One region of the Streptomyces sp. NPDC058773 genome, then DNA from elsewhere that is predicted to be linked to it. Evidence: predicted binding sites of a transcription regulator. Region 1 holds the regulator's gene; the other holds the start of a gene.
The links. The regulator HrcA, encoded in region 1, represses chaperone genes, less so after heat shock. The targets are predictions, from matches to a motif close to TTNGCACTCNGNNNNNCNGAGTGCNAA.
Positions count from the first base shown of each region.

Region 2: ACFW5B_RS03880 (FmdB family zinc ribbon protein) is a predicted target of HrcA. The motif match lies at 1,745-1,771, and genes of this name have one in related genera.

Region 1 is NZ_JBHYPE010000013.1:6,802-10,157, forward strand. It holds gene ACFW5B_RS14115 (DUF3097 domain-containing protein) at 1-90, opposite strand, end outside; gene ACFW5B_RS14120 (MBL fold metallo-hydrolase) at 122-856, opposite strand; gene hrcA (heat-inducible transcriptional repressor HrcA) at 1,051-2,067, shown strand; gene dnaJ (molecular chaperone DnaJ) at 2,068-3,204, shown strand; gene ACFW5B_RS14135 (nitronate monooxygenase) at 3,301-3,356, shown strand, end outside.
Region 2 is NZ_JBHYPE010000003.1:113,073-116,428, reverse strand. It holds gene ACFW5B_RS03890 (potassium/proton antiporter) at 1-52, shown strand, start outside; gene ACFW5B_RS03885 (MFS transporter) at 369-1,670, shown strand; gene ACFW5B_RS03880 (FmdB family zinc ribbon protein) at 1,783-2,124, shown strand; gene ACFW5B_RS03875 (S-methyl-5'-thioadenosine phosphorylase) at 2,240-3,073, shown strand.

The DNA.
Region 1 (3,356 bases):
GACCAGATCGGGCTCGGCGGGCACCTCGGGCGCGGGGCGCTGCTTCTTCCACGGTGGGGTGAGGTCGGGGCTGTAGCGCTTGCTCTGCATGGGGCCTGTCTCGTGAGGTCGGCGGGCGGGGTCAGGAGGGGGCGACGCCGAAACGGGCGGCGAGGGCGTCCCGTTGGGCGCGGACGAAGCGGGCGTCCACCACGGCGCCGTGGCCGGGCACATACCGCGCGTCCTCACCGCCGAGGGCCAGCAGCCGGTCCAGCGCGCCGGGCCAGCGCAGCGGCAGCGCGTCCGGGCCGGCCTGCGGCTCGCCGGACTCCTCGACCAGGTCGCCGCAGAAGACGATCTCGGGGAAGCCGCCCCGGCCCGGGACCAGGACCGCCAGGTCGTGGGCGGTGTGACCGGGGCCGACATTGGCGAGCAGCACCGGCCGGTCGCCGAGTTCCACGGTCAGCTGGTCGTGCACGTGATGGTGCGGGGCGACCAGCAGATCGGCGGCCTCGGCGGCGGCGTCCCGGCCGACGCCGTGCCGCATCGCGTCGTGCCGCAGTTCGTCCTTGCCGCGGCGCAGCAGCTCGCCCAGTCCGGCCGCGCCGAAGACCTGGACGCCCGCGAAGGCGGCCGTGCCCAGGACATGATCGAAATGCGGGTGGGTGAGCGCGACATGCGTCACGTTCCGGCCGAGCACGCCGCGGATCGCACGCCGGAGGTCCGCGCCGTCGCGCAGGGTCGCGCCGGTGTCGACGATCATGACGCCGGTGGTCCCCGCGATCACGCCGATGGTCTCGTCCCAGCCCGGCATCCGGCGTCTGGCGACACCGTCACCGAGCTGTTCCCAGCCGGCCTCTTCCCAAGAAGTGTGCATACCGAGACGCTAGCGCCATCGCGATAGCGTTGCCCGACAGATCGCCCGAACACGGTCATCGGGCGGGTGCTGTGTACGGCAGCCCTTGCCGGGTCCGTGCTACTCGGCCGTACACTGGCTCAAGGTCTGGCACTCGGCCCGTGTGAGTGCCAGGAGAGTCGAGACGGCGGACGGCCGGACTGGAGGTGCGCGGGATGCTCAGTGAACGCAGGCTCGAAGTGCTGCGCGCCATCGTCCAGGACTATGTCGGGACGGAGGAGCCGGTCGGCTCCAAGGCCCTCACCGAACGCCATCGGCTCGGCGTCTCCCCGGCCACGGTCCGCAACGACATGGCGGTCCTGGAGGACGAGGGCTTCATCGCCCAGCCGCACACCAGCGCCGGGCGCATCCCCACCGACAAGGGCTACCGCCTGTTCGTCGACAAGCTGGCCGGTGTGAAGCCGCTGTCCAGTCCGGAGCGGCGCGCGATCCAGAACTTCCTGGACGGCGCCGTCGACCTCGACGACGTGGTGGGCCGCACGGTGCGGCTGCTGGCGCAGCTGACCCGGCAGGTCGCGGTCGTGCAGTACCCGTCCCTGACCCGGTCCACGGTCCGGCACGTCGAGCTGCTGGCGCTGGCCCCGGCCCGGCTGATGCTGGTGCTGATCACGGACACCGGGCGGGTCGAGCAGCGACTGATCGACTGCCAGGTGCCGTTCGGCGAGACCTCCCTGGCGGACCTGCGGGCCCGGCTCAACAGCCGGGTCGTGGGGCGCCGGTTCGCGGATGTGCCGCAGTTGGTGCAGGATCTCCCGGAGTCCTTCGAGCAGGACGACCGGGGCACGGTCTCGACAGTGCTCTCGGTGTTGCTGGAAACTCTGGTGGAGGAGACCGAAGAGCGGCTGATGATCGGCGGCACCGCCAATCTCACGCGCTTCGGACACGATTTCCCGCTGACCATCCGGCCGGTGCTGGAGGCCCTTGAGGAGCATGTGGTGATGCTCAAGCTGCTCGGGGAGGCCAAGGACTCGGGCATGACCGTACGAATCGGGCATGAGAATGCCCATGAAGGCCTGGCGTCCACATCGGTCGTCACGGTCGGCTACGGTTCGGGCGACGAGGCAGTCGCCAAACTCGGCGTGGTCGGACCGACCCGCATGGACTACCCCGGAACGATGGGAGCGGTACGCGCAGTGGCACGTTACGTCGGACAAATCCTCGCGGAGTCGTAAGTGGCCACGGATTACTACTCGGTCCTCGGCATCGGACGCGACGCCTCGCAGGACCAGATCAAGAAGGCCTTCCGTCGGCTGGCGCGTGAGCTGCACCCGGACGTGAACCCCGACCCGAAGACCCAGGAGCGGTTCAAGGAGATCAACGCCGCTTACGAGGTCCTGTCGGATCCGCAGAAGAAGCAGGTCTACGACCTCGGCGGGGACCCGCTCTCGCAGGCGGGCGGCGGCCAGGGCGCGGGCGGCTTCGGTGCCGGCTTCGGCAACTTCTCCGACATCATGGACGCGTTCTTCGGCACCGCGTCGCAGCGCGGACCGCGCTCGCGCACCCGCCGCGGCCAGGACGCCATGATCCGGCTCGATGTCGAGCTGACCGAAGCGGCCTTCGGCACGACCAAGGACATCCAGGTCGACACCGCCGTCGTCTGCACGACATGCAGCGGCGAGGGCGCGGCGCCGGGCACCTCGGCGCAGACCTGTGACATGTGCCGCGGCCGCGGTGAGGTCTCGCAGGTCACCCGTTCGTTCCTCGGCCAGGTCATGACCTCACGGCCGTGCCCCCAGTGCCAGGGCTTCGGCACGGTCGTCCCGACACCGTGCCACGAGTGCGCGGGCGACGGACGCATCCGCTCCCGCCGCACCCTGACCGTCAAGATCCCCGCAGGTGTCGACAACGGCACCCGCATCCAGCTCGCGGGCGAGGGCGAGGTCGGCCCCGGCGGCGGCCCCGCCGGTGACCTCTACGTGGAGATCCACGAGCTGCCGCACCCGGTCTTCCAGCGGCGCGGCGACGATCTGCACTGCACGGTCACCATCCCGATGACGGCGGCGGCGCTGGGCACCAAGTGTCCGCTGGAGACGCTGGACGGGGTGGAGGAGATCGACGTGCGGCCCGGTACCCAGTCCGGCCAGTCGATCCCGCTGCACCAGCGCGGGGTGACCCATCTGCGCGGCGGCGGCCGGGGCGACCTCATCGTCCATGTCGAGGTGCAGACGCCCACCAAGCTCGACCCCGAGCAGGAGGAGGCGCTGCGGCGGCTGGCCAAGCTGCGCGGGGAGGAGCGGCCCACGGGGCAGTTCCAGCCCGGCCAGCAGGGGTTGTTCTCGCGTCTGAAGGATGCGTTCAACGGGCGCTAGCCCAGGTCCGCCCGGGGTCCGCGAAACCGCCCCGGGCCTGCGCGGAAGCCGTCGCCCCGGTTCGGGGCGCAGCGGTGGGCGTGACACGATGTGCTCATGCCCACCGCGCTGACCGATCTCTGCCGCTACCCGATCGTGCAGGCCCCGATGGC
Region 2 (3,356 bases), on a different contig from region 1:
CTGGCTGGGCACCGGCGGCCCCTCCGGGCGGCGGGGCCACGGCCACCGCTGACATCCCGCCGCACCACGGAACCCGGGGAATGTGCGACATCTCTCCACAGATCCGAAGGAATTCCGCGTGAAGCCCTGCCCGATCCCAGGGCTTCACGCGCCGCGGCCTGTAGTATGAAGAGGCACATCGACGAACCAACTCTGCCTGATGCAGAGCTGGCGCGACCGCTCGGCGGCCGCGGTCCCCCTGCCCCATGCAGCCACCTCTCCGGTGCGGACCACGCGGTATCACTCGGTCCTGCGCGAGAGGACAGCTCTCGGCGCGTATCCGTGAGGACCTCGCGGGTGGCGCTACCAGGCGGCAGAAAGGCCCGGCCGTGGCATCCGCGGTCAAGGACACCCGTTCCGGATACGGACCACTGCTCCGCACCCCAGGTGCATGGACATTCCTGCTGCCCGGCTTCCTGGCCCGGCAGCCCTTCGCCATGCTGACGATCGGCATCGTGCTGCTCGTCCAGTCCACCACCGGCTCGTACGGCACCGCGGGCGCGGTGTCCGCCACGACCGGGGTCTCGATGGCCCTGTTCGCCCCGCAGAGCGGCAAGCTCGCCGACCGCTTCGGGCAGCGCGCGGTGCTGCTCCCCGGCGTCCTGGTGCACGCCGCCGGCGTCGCGGCGCTGATCACCCTGGCGCTGGCGCACGCCCCCCTGTGGGCGCTGCTCGCCGTGGCCGTCCCCACGGGCGCCTCGACGCCGCAGGTCGGCCCGATGGTGCGGGCACGCTGGGCCGCCCGGCTCGGGGGCAGCCGGCTGATGCCGACGGCGGCGGCGTTCGAGTCCGTCACCGACGAGTTCACCTTCGTCGTCGGCCCCGTCCTGGCGACCGCACTGTGCACCGGTGTCCACCCGGCGGCCGGGCTGGTCGCCGAAGCCGCGCTGACGCTGGCCGGCGGACTGCTGTTCGCCGCACAGAAGCGCAGCCAGCCGGCGGTGCACCGGGCGCAGGCCGGCGACCGCCCGCGCGTCTCGGCGCTGTCGGTGCCCGGCGTCCGCGTGCTGATCGTGGCGTTCCTGGGCATCGGCGCGGTCTTCGGCGGGATGCAGGTGTCGCTGACGGCGTTCACCCAGCACATCGGGCAGCCCGGCATCAACGGCGTGCTCTACGGGATCTTCGCGGGCGGCAACATGCTCGCCGGTGTGGCCTGCGGCGCCATCGCCTGGAAGGTCGGCCCGCGGCGCCGGCTGCTGGTCTCCTACGGGCTGCTGGCGCTGGCCACCACCCCGCTGTGGGCGGTCGGCTCGGTGCCGCTGCTGGGCGCCGTCGGCCTGGTCGTCGGCCTGTGCATCGCCCCGGCCCTGATCACCGGCTACACGCTGGTGGAATCGCTGGTGCCGGCCGCCGCCCGTACCGAGGCCTTCACCTGGCTGACCGGCGCGGTCGCGCTGGGCCAGGCGGCCGCGGCCACCTCGGCCGGCCAGCTGGCGGACCGCTTCGGGCCGAGCACCGGATTCCTGGTGCCGCTGGCCGGGACGGCGCTGGCCCTGACGGTGCTGCTGACGCTCCGCGCCCACCTTCTGCCGCGCTCCCCGCGCAGCTCCGCCGGCGCCCCGGCGGACGGGCCCGGCGCCCCGGCGCCGGCCGTTTCGGACGACCGGGAACGCGAGCTGGCGCGCGCCTGACCGAGCGTGGAGTCGGTCACCGTCCGCCGGTCACGGTGGACTGGCGGGCGGGAATACTGCAATATGGAGCGTCGTTAGCACTCATCGAGTGAGAGTGCCAGGAGGAAGACAAGTGCCGACCTACCAGTACCAGTGCACCGCGTGCGGCGAGGGCCTCGAGGCGGTGCAGAAGTTCACCGACGACGCGCTCACGGAGTGCCCCAGCTGCGACGGACGCCTCAAGAAGGTGTTCTCCGCGGTCGGCATCGTCTTCAAGGGCTCCGGCTTCTACCGCAACGACAGCCGCGGCTCGTCGTCCAGCAGCAGCCCCGCGAAGAGCTCCTCCTCGTCGGGCACGACGTCCTCCTCGGACGCGTCGAGCTCCTCGTCCGGCAGCTCCGACGGCAAGTCCGCCGCCCCGGCCGCCACTTCGTCCACGGGCAGCAGCACCTCGGGCAGCAGCTCCGCCGCCTGACCCACGCTTCTCCGGGCCCCGCCGTCACCGACGGCGGGGCCCGTTGCCTTACGGCTTTCTTTCGTCCTCCCCGACCCGCTCTCCGCCGCCGCCGTACCCCGATAGTGTGACCGGCATGGCTGACGCGGAGATTGGCGTTATCGGCGGATCGGGCTTCTACTCCTTCCTCGACGACGTGACCGAGATCACGGTGGACACCCCCTACGGGCGCCCGAGCGACTCGCTGTTCGTGGGGGAGGTCGCCGGCCGCCAGGTCGCGTTCCTGCCCCGGCACGGCCGCGGCCACCACCTCCCGCCGCACCGCATCAACTACCGCGCCAACCTGTGGGCGCTGCGCTCGCTCGGCGTACGCCAGGTCCTCGGCCCGTGCGCGGTCGGCGGGCTGCGCCCCGCATACGGCCCCGGCACGCTGCTGGTCCCCGACCAGCTCGTCGACCGCACCAAGGCCCGCGCCCAGACCTACTTCGACGGCGAGCCCCTGCCCGACGGGAGCGTCCCCAACGTCGTCCATCTGACCTTCGCCGACCCGTACTGCCCCACCGGGCGCGGGGCCGCCCTCTCGGCGGCCCGCGGCCGCGACTGGGGACCGGTCGACGGCGGCACCCTCGTCGTCATCGAGGGCCCCCGCTTCTCGACCCGCGCCGAATCGCGCTGGCACGCCGCCCAGGGGTGGTCGGTGGTCGGCATGACCGGCCACCCCGAGGCCGTCCTGGCCCGCGAACTGGGCCTCTGCTACACCTCGTTGACCCTGGTCACCGACCTGGACGCGGGCGCCGAGGCCGGCGAGGGCGTCTCCCACGAGGAGGTCTTCCGGGTCTTCGGCGAGAACGTCGGCCGGCTGCGCGAGGTCCTCTTCGACGCCGTCGCCGCCCTCCCCGGCAACGACGCCCGCGACTGCCTGTGCACCGGCGCCCACACCGGCTGGGACCTGGGCATCGAACTGCCGTAACGCCCGTCGCACCCGGCTCGGCATCCCCCTCCCGGGTGGCCGAGTTGTCCACAGCGACGGCCTCATCCACAGCCCGGAGCGGGCCGGCGGGCTTTCCGCCACGGTGGTGATCAGCGATGCACCGATCCCTCACCACCCAGGCGGTACCCACCATGCGACACGCACCTTCCGCGCCCGCTCCGGCTCTCTCTTCGGCTCCTTTTCCCGCTCCTCTTGCGGCTGCCGCTGCCCCTACCGCTCCCCCTGCCGCTGACCCTTCCGGGTTCGGCCTTCTCTCCCCACC